One region of the Luteibacter sp. TLI7-4A genome, then DNA from elsewhere that is predicted to be linked to it. Evidence: riboswitches for the same ligand, from Rfam matches in the RefSeq annotation. Region 1 holds a riboswitch; each other region holds the start of a gene.
What was found. Region 1 has a riboswitch for cobalamin ahead of ACR9Y6_RS16670 (ribonucleoside-diphosphate reductase subunit alpha). Riboswitches for the same ligand answer to the same signal wherever they lie in the genome.

Region 1 (4,041 bases):
AGGCCTTCTGCGGCAGTTCCCAGGTGGTGCGGTACACCGCGCGCAGTTCCGCCGGGATGGCCGCGATACCCTGCACCGACCCTTCCGCGAGCTTGATCTGGTCGCGAATCTCGGCGGTCCACAGGCCCAGTGTCTTCAACTCGTCGACGAGGTAGCGATTCACCACGAGGAAGTCGCCCGACAGCGTCTCGCGCTTGAACAGGTTGGACACCTGCGGCTCGATGCATTCGTAGCAGCCGGCGATCGAGGCGATCGTCGCGGTGGGGGCGATGGCGATCAGCAGCGAGTTGCGCAGGCCCTTGGCCTTGATCTTCTCGCGCAGTTCCGCCCAGCGGCCGTCCTTGCCGGTCGGCATGGCGGCCGGCCAGTAATCGAACTGCAGCTCGCCGTTCGCCGCGCGGCTTTCCTCGAAGCCCGGATGCGGGCCGTCGCGTTCGGCGATCTCGTTGGACATGGACAGCGCGTGGAAATAGATCTCCTCCGCGATCCGGGTGGACAACGTCCGGGCCTCGTCGGAATCGAACGGCAGGCGCAGCTTGAAGAAGACATCCTGCAGGCCCATCACGCCCAGGCCGACCGGACGCCACTTCACGTTCGCCGTCTTCGCCGAGGCGATCGGGTAGAAGTTGAGATCGATCACGCGGTTCAGCTGGCGCACGGCCGTGCGCACGGTGGTCGACAGCTTCTCGTAGTCGAACTGGCCGTCCACCACGTGGCGGGCGAGGTTGATCGAGCCGAGGTTGCACACCGCTGTCTCGCCCTCCGAGGTCACCTCGAGGATCTCGGTGCAGAGGTTGGACAGGTGGATGACGTTTTCCGGTCGTGCCGTCTGGTTGCTGGTCGCGTTGGAACGATCCTTGAAGGTCATCCAGCCGTTACCGGTCTGCGCCAGCGAGCGCAGCATGCGCGCGTACAGTTCGCGCGCCTTGATCGTCTTCACCGCCAGGCCTTCGGCTTCGGCGGTCTCGTAGGCGGCGTCGAAGGTGGCGCCCCAGGTGTCGACGAAATGCGGCACGATCTTCGGATCGAACAGCGACCAGTCGCCGTCCGTCTCCACGCGGCGCATGAAGAGATCCGGCACCCAGTTGGCGAGGTTGAGGTTATGCGTGCGGCGCGCATCGTCACCGGTGTTCTCGCGCAGTTCGAGGAATTCCTCGATGTCGGCGTGCCACGATTCCAGGTAAACGCAGGCCGCGCCCTTGCGTTTGCCGCCCTGGTTCACGGCCGCGACGGAGGCGTCCAGCGTCTTCAGCCACGGCACGAGGCCGTTCGAGTGGCCGTTGGTACCCTTGATCAGCGAGCCGCGCGAGCGGATGCGCGAATAGGCGAGGCCGATGCCGCCGGCGAACTTCGACAGCTGGGCCACGTCGCCGTACTTGGCGTAGATGGATTCCAGCGCGTCCTGCGGCGAGTCCAGCAGGAAGCACGAGGACAGCTGTTCGTGCGCCGTGCCGGCATTGAACAGGGTCGGCGAGCTGGCGAGGTATTCCAGCGACGAGAGCATGCGGTACAACTCCAGCGTCTCGGCCACGTCGTTGCCGCCAAGCGCGCAGGCGATCCGCATGAAGAAGTATTGCGGCGTCTCGATGACGAACCGCTTCGTCGGGTGGCGCAACAGGTAGCGGTCATAGACCGTGCGCAGGCCGAAGTATTCGAAGCGGCGCGAGGCCGTGGCATCGATCGCATCGTTGAGCTTGCGCGCGTTCACCTGCACGAAGTCGCGCAGGCGCTCGTTGAGGATGCCGAGGTCGAAGCCGGTGGAGATCGACTGCGAGAACGACTGGATGTCCTGGCCGGACACCTCCTTGTCGATGAAGGCGGCGAGCAGGCGTGCCGCCAGCTGGCCGTACTCCGGTTCCTCGGCGGTGAGCGCCGCGGCGGTGCGGATCGACAGCTGGTCGAGTTCCTGGGTGGTGGCGCCGTCGTAGAGGCCGCCGATCGTCTTCAGCGCCACGCGCATCGGATCGACCGCGTACAGGCCATCGGCGCTGCGGGTCACCGCGCGCACGATCTTGTTGACGTCGACGACCTCCTGGCCACCGTTGCGCTTGGTGACGCGCATCTGGCCGGGGTTGTGGGGTGGGGTGAGGGCGAAAGCCGGCGGTGCTTCGTTCTTGTAACCGGCGGCGGGCGCCTTGTCGGTCGCTGCGGAGGGGGTGGCGGCCGGGTCGGCCGTCTCGGTGCGCTCGCGCGCTGCGGAATCCATCGTGGTCATGTGTGGCGTGCCCCAAGGCCTGGTTCAAACTCCCGTTCCCTCGGACGGGGCTCGAAGTGGTCAGGCAATACGGGAAAGGCCGGGACGGAGCGCACCCGAGGCGGCTCCGGTCCGCGACGTGCTTCCCCGCGGAAGCCGTCACCACAATCGGTACCGATCAGGCACCGATTGTTGGCAGGTCTTCGGACTCGTGGACGAGGGCTTTGGGGCCCGGCCTACCCGTCGCTTCCCAGTCACCGAGGACCAGTGCAATAGAACGGGATCGTTTCCACTTACCGCTGCGGGGCAGTTCCGGATTCACACCGGATTCCCTATTAAGTCCGACGGGCAGTCGCGCCTCTCCGGACACCAACGGGACACACGATATAGGCGATGGCTCGACCGGTCAACACAAGATATGGTGTAAATCGCGTAAGTCCCGCCACGTTCACGAATTGTGACGACGGCCTACACAAAGCGCATGAGCCTGCGACGATAAACTCCGCTCCCCCTCCCGGATCACCCAGGATCGATGCCCTCACCATTCGCATTGCAGGACAATGAACTGATCGCCCGAGCGTTCGACGCCGCACCTTACGGCCTGGCCGCTCTTTCTCCCACGGGTGAACTCCTGTACGCCAATGCCTGGGCCAGGGCCCGCCTGCCCGAAGGTGGATTCCTGTCCATCTGGAACGCCGCGGGCCGTGACTGGTTCAGGTCGGAATTGCCGAATCTGGCCGCGAGCGGCATGCGCACGGCGGAACTCGGCTCCGTGGATGGCTCGCCCTGGCGCGTATGCATGGAACGCTGGGATGGCACGGCCATCGTGTCCATTCAGCCGGCCGCCGACGAGGACCAGGGCTGGCGCAGCGCGGGCGTCGGTCGCGATCTCGCGCTCGACCTCACCCAGGACCAGTTGCGCCAGGCGCAGAAGATGGACGCGATCGGCAAGCTGACCGGCGGCGTCGCCCACGACTTCAACAACCTTCTGCAGGTGATCAGCGGGAACCTGCAGCTTCTCGCCTCCGACGTCACCGGCAATGCCCGTGCGGAACGGCGCCTCGCCAATGCGATGGCCGGGGTGACCCGCGGCAGCAAGCTGGCCGCGCAACTGCTCGCCTTCGGCCGGCGCCAGCCGCTGGCACCGAAGGTCGTGAATGTCGGACGCTTCATCCGCGACATGGATGAACTCCTGCGCCGCGCGCTAGGCGAGGCGATCGAGATCGAAACCGTCGTCGCCGGCGGCCTGTGGAACACGCTGGTCGACCCGGGCAACGTGGAAAACGCGCTGCTCAACCTGGCGCTCAATGCCCGCGACGCGATGGAAGGGCGCGGCAGGCTCACCATCGAGGCCGGCAACGCGCTGCTGGACAGCGCCTATGCCGCGGCACATGGCGACCTGCGACCTGGCCAGTACGTGATGATCGCCGTGACCGACACCGGCGGAGGCATTCCCCCGGAAATCATCGAGCAGGTGTTCGAACCCTTCTTCACCACCAAGCCCGAAGGCCGGGGCACCGGTCTCGGGCTCTCGATGGTCTACGGCTTCGTCAAGCAATCCGGCGGGCACGTGAAGATCTACAGCGAGCCCGGCGAGGGCACCACGGTGAAGATCTACCTGCCACGTAGCACGCAGAGCGAAGACCGCCTGGTCGATCTGGACGAGGAAGCCGTGCGCGGTGGCGACGAGACAATCCTGGTGGTGGAGGACGACGACGCGGTGCGCGAGACGGTGGTCGGCATGCTCGGCGACCTCGGCTATCGCGTGTTGAAGGCGCGCGATGCGGGGAGCGCGCTGTCGATCGTGGAAAGTGGCATCGCGATCGACCTGCTCTTCACCGACGTGG
Region 2 (4,041 bases), 1.0 Mb from region 1:
CCACCACCCACGGGTTCGCACCGAGCTTGTCGCGCATCTGCCCGACCACCGCGTCGAAGTCCGCACCCGGGCGGTCCATCTTGTTGACGAACGCCATCAACGGCACGCCATGCCGGCGCGCCTGGTGCCAGACGGTTTCGGATTGCGGCTGCACGCCGGCCACGCCGGAGAACACGGTGACCGCGCCGTCGAGCACGCGCAGCGAACGCTCGACCTCGATCGCGAAGTCGATGTGCCCCGGCGTGTCGATCAGGGTCAGGCGATGCGGCTGGCCGCCTTCCGGCGTCCAGTTCGCGCGCACGGCGGCGGCGCCGATCGTGATGCCACGCTCGCGTTCGAGTTCCATATGGTCGGTGGTGGTGGCGCCGTCGTGCACTTCACCGGTGCGATGGATCGTGCCGGTCTTGTAGAGCAGGCGTTCGGTGAGCGTGGTCTTGCCCGCGTCGACGTGCGCGATGATGCCGAGGTTGCGCCAACGGCCGACGGGGATCTGGGTTTCGCGGGTGGTACTCATGGCTAACGGTTCCTGATGGGGTCGCCAGGGGCTCGGATGTCGTCTCGAGCGAGGCACTCCCCGATCCGTTTACCGCCGCCCCTGGCTGAGCGGGACGGTCAGGATCGGGGGTCGCGGCAGTTCTTCATGGCACGCTGCTCCAACGGTGGGTTCGCAAGGGAAAATCGGGACAAAAAAAAGCACCCTTGCGGGTGCTTTCGGTGTTCCTGGCAGCCGGTGCGCCGTCTTACGACGAAGCTCCGCCAGGCACGGAACGCGCGCACCCGCGACGCGCCCATGGGGCGATCGGTGGGACGTGCATCAAATCGTGCTTGCAGCGGAACATGGCTTGGCTCTCGTGACAGGAGGCGAATGCTACGCCCGGGCCGGTTGACCGGCAAGGCGCGCCGTCTTCGCGTTGGACTCCAAGTTAGGGACGCCCGGGCCGGTTTCAAGGGGAGGCGGCATACCCGCCTTCGCTACCGTGGCGACCACGTTTCACATGACGCGATTGTCATGATCGACGGGGCGCCCGGCATCTACAGTATGTGGCTATACAAATGTCCCGTCCGGACACCGCCCCGTCCACACATGTCTTGGAGCCCCGCATGCGCTACGTCAAACTCGGCCGTACCGGCCTGGACATCTCTCCCCTGGTCCTCGGCTGCATGACCTACGGGGTGCCCGATCGCGGCAACCACGCCTGGACGCTCGACGAGGAACAGAGCCGCCCCTTCATCCGCAAGGCGCTCGACCTCGGGATCAATTTCTTCGATACCGCGAATGCGTATTCCGACGGCACCTCCGAGGAAATCGTCGGGCGTGCGCTGAAGGATTTCGCGAGGCGCGACGAAGTCGTGATCGCGACGAAGACGTACTTCCACTGGCGCAAGGGTCCCAACGGTGGCGGTCTTTCGCGCAAGGCGATCTTCCACTCCGTCGACGACAGCCTTCAGCGTCTCGGCACCGATTACATCGACCTTCTGCAGATCCACCGCGCGGATCACGCCACGCCGGTCGAAGAGACGCTCGAAGCGTTGCACGACCTGGTGAAGGCGGGAAAGGTGCGCTACCTCGGCGCGTCGTCGATGTACGCGTGGCAGTTCGCGAAGATGGTCTACACCTCGCGCCTCCACGGCTGGACCGAGTTCGTGAGCATGCAGGACCACTACAACCTGCTGCAACGGGAGGAAGAGCGCGAGATGATTCCGTTCTGCATCGACCAGGACATCGCGGTCATCCCATGGAGCCCACTGGCGCGCGGCCGCCTCACGCGCGACTGGGACGAAACCAGTACCCGCCAGGAGAGCGACGTCTTCGGTAGCACGCTCTACAACGCGACCGCCGATTCGGACAAGGCGATCGTCGCGGCGGTGAAGAAGGTCGCCGAGGGGCGCGGCGTACCGCGTGCACAGGTGGCCTTGTCCTGGGTGGCCCATTGCGAAGGCATCACCGCGCCGATCGTGGGAGCATCGAAGCCACATCATCTCGACGATGCCGTGGCGGCGATCGATCTCGTGCTGAGCCCGGAGGAGACGGCGATGCTGGAAGCCGCCTACGGTCCCCATCCGATCGAAGGCTTTGAATAGACATCCGCGGCCGCCGCGTGGCGACCTCGGGGGCGCTTCTGAATAGAGGTGCCCTCCTTCGCATTGACTTTGGACGTCCAGAGGGCTAATTTCCCGCTCGTTAGCGGTCTTTATCTCTCTATTCGAATAGGAAGATAAAGCTAAGAGGGAAGCCGGTGGGAATCCGGCGCTGCCCCGCAGCGGTATGTGGAGACGAACCCGTCACAGGCACTGGATCGATGGCGATCCGGGAAGCGATGGGGGAGGAGGCGCCTCGGCGCCACATCCACGAGCCCGAAGACCTGCCGCCAGCCGGAGCGACGCGCCGTCATGGGTGCGCCGCTCCGTCCGGCCTGGGCCGTCGCCTCCTCCCGGGGCATGGCCCGGTTCGCCCGCGGGGGCGAAGGTCGACGGCAAACCCTCATGACCCAGGCATCGCCCAAGGGGTTTACTCCGGCGACGTCCGTGTCATGCGACGAGCCGCCCTTCCCTCCTCTTTCTTGCGAAGAGGAACACTCATGCCACACGTCACCTACCCCGGTTTTCCCCGTATCGGCCGCCGCCGTGAGTTGAAGCGCGCGCTCGAAGCCCATTGGAAGGGAAACATCGGCTCCGAGGAACTGCTCGATATCGCCCGTGAATTGCGCTCGCGGCACTGGGCGCTCGCCCGGGACGCGGGTGCCGACAGCGTTTCGGTGAACGATTTTTCGCTCTACGACCACGTGCTCGATGCCGCGGTCATGGTGGACGCCATTCCGGAACGCTACCGACCGCTTTACGACATCGATCCGCTGGCCGGCTACTTCGCCATGGCACGCGGCAGGCAGGACGATCGCTTCGACCTGCCCGCGCTGGAAATGACCAAGTGGTTCGACACCAACTACCACTACATCGTCCCCGAGGTATCGGCGGGCCAGACGTTCGCCGCCCGGCCCGGCAAGGTCGTGGACGAATATCGCGAAGCGGTCGCGGCGGGACACGTCGCACGCCCGGTGCTGCTCGGCCCGATCACCTTCCTGTGCCTCGCCAAGGCGGTCGATGGCAGCGACCCGCTGGCACTACTCGATGCGCTCCTTCCCGCCTGGGTCGGCGTGCTCGACGCCCTTGCCGACGCAGGCGCCGGGTGGGTGCAGGTGGACGAGCCCGTGCTGGCGCTCGATCTCGACGATGCGACGCGCGAAGCCTTTCGCCATGCCTATGCGTGGGTCGCCACGCGGTCACGGGTACGGGTGCTGGTCGCGACCTACTTCGGTTCACTCGACGGCAATCTCGAACTCGCCATGTCGCTGCCCGTCGCCGGCCTGCACGTCGACCTCGCACGTGCGCCGGAGCAACTCGACGCGGTGCTCGACGCGCTGCCGGCCGACCGCGTCCTCTCGGCGGGTGTTCTCGATGGACGCAACATCTGGCTGAGCGACCCCTCGATCATCCTTCCTCGCGTGCAGGCGCTACGCGATCGCCTTGGCAACGGGCGCTTGTGGCTGTCGACGTCGTGCTCCTTGCTGCACGTGCCGCTGGATGCCGGCGAGGAAAAGCGCCTGCCCGGAAATCTCGCGACGTGGTTGTCGTTCGCGCGGCAGAAAATCGCCGAGCTGCGCCACTACGCCGACGCCGTCCAGGGCGATGCAGTCGCCCGGGAAGCGCTCGCGCGCCAGCGCATACTGATCGCCGGGCGACAGGCCGCGCCGGGGGTCGTGCGTGACGAGGTACGCAAACGCGTTCGCCAGCTCACGGCGCAGTTCGGCCGGCGCCGCTCGGCGTACCCGTTCCGCGCCGCCGTACAGCGTGAGCGGTTCGGCTTGCCCGACCTGCCGACGACGACCATCGGCTCGTTCCCGCAGACGGCGACCCTTCGTGTCGCCCGCGCCGCGCACCGCGCAGGCAAGCTGGACGACGAGGCATATACCGCCATCCTGCGCGATGAAGTGCGCCGTGCCGTGGCGTTCCAGGAGGAGGCCGGTATCGACGTGCTCGTCCATG
Region 3 (4,041 bases), 260 kb from region 1:
TGCGCGTTGGCGCCGGGCATCTGCGCCTGGATAAAGACCGCCGGTACCTCGATCGAAGGCAACGCGGCGACGCCCAGCAGCATGTATGCGATCGCGCCGGCGAGGGTCAGGCCCGCCGCGAGCAACGAGGTACCGATCGGCCGGCGAATGAATGGTGCAAAAAAGTTCACGACACTTCCTGTGATCGCGGGAAGGCTCCCCGCGCCCGCGAACTTTATGACGTTCCGCTTGTTTCGTCGCGTGTGCCTTTAGTGGGGGCCCTGCCGGAAGGCAGGGGTCCCCCGTTCATACGGCGGCGCGTCAGCGCCCGGGCGCGTAGCGGAACGTCAGGTAATACGTACGTCCCAACTGGTTGTAGAACGCCGCCGTCTCGTAGCGCTTGTCCGCGACGTTGGCGACCCGGCCCTGCACGCTCCAGTCCGTGTCCAGGTGCCAGGTCGCGCGGAGGTCGGCCGTGGCGTAGCCGCCGAGGCGGCGAGTGTTGGCCGCGTCGTCGTAGCTGTAGCCGGCCGCGTAGACCGAACCGCCGAGGGTGAAGCGGCCGAGGTCCTTGTCGAGGTCGACCCGCGCGGTGCGCTCGGGACGGCGCGCCAGCAAGTTGCCGTCTTGCACGCCCGAATCGCGGTTCTTCGGCTGCTGGAGGGTGGCATAGGCCCGCACGTGCCAGCCGTCGACGTCGGCGCCGACCTGTCCTTCCAACCCGCGAATGCGCGCCTTGCTCACGTTCACCGGCAGGAAGTTCGCATCGAAGCCGATCAGGTCGTCGACCGTGGTCTGGTAGGCATTCACCGCCCAGTTCCACACGCCCGGCCGCGCCGAGAGGCCGATCTCGGCCGTGCGCGAGGTTTCCGGGTTCAGGTTCACCGGTGCGCCGTAAGGGTAGAACTCGTCGTTGAACGTGGGCGCATGGAAGGCCGTGCCGTACGAGGCGGTGATCTTCATGCCGTTGTCGAAGCGGAAGCCGTAGGCCGCCGAGCCGGTCGTGTGGTTGCCGAACTGGGTGTTGTGGTCGTGCCGCGCCGACAACTGGATCTCGTGCGGACCGAACAGGCCCTGGTAGAGCGCGAACACGCCGGTGTTGTTCCGCGAGTCCTTGAGGTAGTCCGTATCGCTTTTCAGCTTTTCCTGTTGGAAGTCGACGCCCGCACTCAGCGTCTGGCCCGTCGCGAGGGTGAAGTCGTTCTGCCAGGACGCCTGGTTGCGCTTCGAATAGAGGTAACCGACGCGAGCCTTGTCCACGCCGTAATGGACGAAGTCGAGGGTCTTGTCGGCTCCATTGAGGTAATTGTCGGCACGGTCCTGGTTCTGGCCCAGACTGAGCGACATGCGCCAGTTCGCCAGCACGTCGAACGCCAGCTTCGTGCCGGCCACCTGCTGCGAGCGCCGGGTCAGGTTCTGGAAGTCGCCGTCGTACTCGATGTCGCCCTTGCTGCGCAGCCAGCTGCCGGTCAACTCGGTGCCGTCGTCCCAGCGATAGCCGCCGGACAGCGCACCGTTGTACGTGCGGGAGGCATCGTGGTCGGGTTCGTCGGTGAAGCAGCCGGCGAAGGCGGCCGCGGCGCCGATGCGGCAGGCGTTGATGCCGGCCGTGTACTGCCCGCCCAGGCTGGCGTTGTACCAGCCGTGCTGGCTTCCGCCGGACACGCCCACCTGGCCCGCCGAGTAGCCATGGCTGCCACCGGTCACCGAGAGCGTCGGCGTGGGCGCTTCGCCGGCTTGCCCGTGGCGGGTGAAGATCTGGATCACGCCGCCGATGGCATCGGACCCGTACAGGGCGGAGCGAGGGCCGCGGACGATCTCGATGTGATCGATCTGCTCCACGGGAAGCTGCTCGTAGGCGGGCAGGCCGGCGCCCACGGTGCCCACGCGGACGCCGTCCAGCAGCACCAGGGTGTGCGACGAGTTGGTGCCGCGCATGAACAACGACGTCTGCTGGCCGATGCCGCCGGCATTGGCGATCGTCACGCCCGGCAAACCGGTGAGCAGGTCCTGCACGCTCACCGGCTGCAGGCGCTCGATGTCCTCGCGGGTGATCAGGGTGACCGGCGCGAGTACCTCGTCCAGTGGCGTGGCGGCGCGATTGGCGGTCACCACGACCGGATCGAGCCGGTCGGGCGCGGCTTCGTCGGCGGCGTGGGCCGCGGCGATGGACGACAACAGAGCCGCCGCGAGCAGGGTCTTCTTCATGGAACCGTCTTCCTCAGCCGCCGGGCGGCAATGTGCGAAGGACGCTCGAGGAGGACGTGCGACGAACGGCGAACGGGCGGAAACCCGGTGGCTGCCCGGATCCGCCCTCCGCGAATCGACCGAAACAGGGACGCCCGCCACATGGGGCGGGACGCTCATCGGGCCGGTCTCCGGACTCGCGCCAGCCACCGCAGGGTGGCGGAACCGGTGCCTTCCCGCTTGCGCAGTGGCGTGAGGCCGGTTCCATGAGAAAGGTCTGACGACCTACCCGGATGGACGCTTACCGTTGCGGGGGCAGTGCCGGCCTTGCCACGACGTGGCGCACCGGCTTCCCGTTTCATCCTCCCCGGCCTTGGCCGGTCGGGACACCCGAACCGGTCGATGGTACCCGTCGGGCCCCCGGCTGTCACGGATACTTAACGGAATTCTTAACGCGCACTTGACGGGCGCAAAATAATTCGATTACAACCGCAACCGATAGCCGTCGGGCGCAATAACTTGCGCACGGGGAGCATGGGCAGCCAGGGCCGCATCCGGGGGGATGGGTACCAAAGCCCATGAGACGGCATCGAAACGAGTTCGGCCACCTCTTGTGGCCGGCTTACTTGCTGTTTATCGGGGAGACAAGACATGCAACGTTCCACCAAGCGTACCGGCGTGCTGCGCCGATCGACCCTTTGCACCGCGCTCGCCCTCTGCTTCGCCAGCGGCGCCGTGCTCGCCCAGTCCAATGCTTCCGGTGTCGTCTTCGGCCGCGTCGCGCAGCCGGAAGGCGCCGTCATCCACCTGCAGAACCTGGATACCGGCCTGACCCGTGACGTCGGCGTCGACGCCGATGGCCGCTACCGCGCCAGCTCGCTGCCGGTCGGCCGCTACAAGGTCACCGTGGAGCGCGGCGGCCAGACCGTCGAGACCCGCGACAATGTCCAGGTGAACCTGGGCGGCGGCGTCGACGTGTCCTTCGCAGGTGCCTCCACCACCACCGCCGAGGCACAGAACCTCGAAGGCGTGCAGGTCACCGGCAACGTGCTTCCCGCGATCGACGTGTCGCAGGTGGACTCGCGCACGGTGCTCACCTCGGAACAGCTGCAGAAGCTGCCGCTCGCTCGTGACGTCACCGCCGCCGCGCTGCTCGCGCCGGGCGTCATCTCCGGCGACAGCCGCTATGGCAACGTGGCCTCGTTCGGTGGTTCGTCGGCTTCGGAGAACCAGTACTACATCAATGGTTATGCGGTGACCAACGCCCTCACCGGCCTGGGCTTCACCAGCCTCCCGTATGACGCGATCGACCAGCAGCAGATCTTCACCGGTGGCTACGGCGCGGAATACGGCCGCTCGACCGGCGGCGTGATCAACATCGTGACCAAGCGTGGCGGTAACGAGTGGAAGGGTGGCGTGGGCATGTATTTCCAGCCTTCGGCACTGCGCCAGAACCCCCGCAACATCTATCGCAAGAACGGCACGCTTTATCAGAACCGTTCGGGCAACAAGAGCACCGATACGCAGTACACCGGCTACATCAGCGGCCCGCTGATCAAGGACAAGCTGTTCCTGTTCGCGGCGGGTGACTTCACTCGCTCCAACAGCCAGATCACGAGCGTCGCCACCGCGCCGCAGCGGACGAACCAGGAGCAGAAGGCCACCAAGTGGATGGCCAAAATCGACTGGAACATCACCGACAACCATCTGCTCGAAGTCACTGGCCTCGGTGACAAGACGAACACCGAGCGTAGCGTCTACAAGTACAACTACGCGACGCGCAGCCGTGGCGCCTATATCGGCACCGACAACCTCAAGAACTTCGATGCCGGTCCGGGTTCGGCACCGGGTGGCGACGTCTACATCGGCAAGTAC

Region 2: another riboswitch for cobalamin. It lies ahead of metE (5-methyltetrahydropteroyltriglutamate--homocysteine S-methyltransferase); the one in region 1 lies ahead of ACR9Y6_RS16670 (ribonucleoside-diphosphate reductase subunit alpha).
Region 3: another riboswitch for cobalamin. It lies ahead of ACR9Y6_RS15610 (TonB-dependent receptor domain-containing protein); the one in region 1 lies ahead of ACR9Y6_RS16670 (ribonucleoside-diphosphate reductase subunit alpha).

The regions. Positions count from the first base shown of each region.
Region 1 is NZ_JBPGWO010000001.1:3,810,034-3,814,074, forward strand. Features, by position in the region: gene ACR9Y6_RS16670 (ribonucleoside-diphosphate reductase subunit alpha) at 1-2,215, opposite strand, end outside; cobalamin riboswitch at 2,372-2,583, opposite strand; gene ACR9Y6_RS16675 (response regulator) at 2,727-4,041, shown strand, end outside.
Region 2 is NZ_JBPGWO010000001.1:2,788,953-2,792,993, forward strand. Features, by position in the region: gene fusA (elongation factor G) at 1-514, opposite strand, end outside; gene ACR9Y6_RS12375 (aldo/keto reductase) at 1,102-2,082, shown strand; cobalamin riboswitch at 2,170-2,385, shown strand; gene metE (5-methyltetrahydropteroyltriglutamate--homocysteine S-methyltransferase) at 2,580-4,041, shown strand, end outside.
Region 3 is NZ_JBPGWO010000001.1:3,547,750-3,551,790, forward strand. Features, by position in the region: gene ACR9Y6_RS15605 (efflux RND transporter permease subunit) at 1-170, opposite strand, end outside; gene ACR9Y6_RS15610 (TonB-dependent receptor domain-containing protein) at 301-2,187, opposite strand; cobalamin riboswitch at 2,332-2,575, opposite strand; gene ACR9Y6_RS15615 (TonB-dependent receptor) at 2,818-4,041, shown strand, end outside.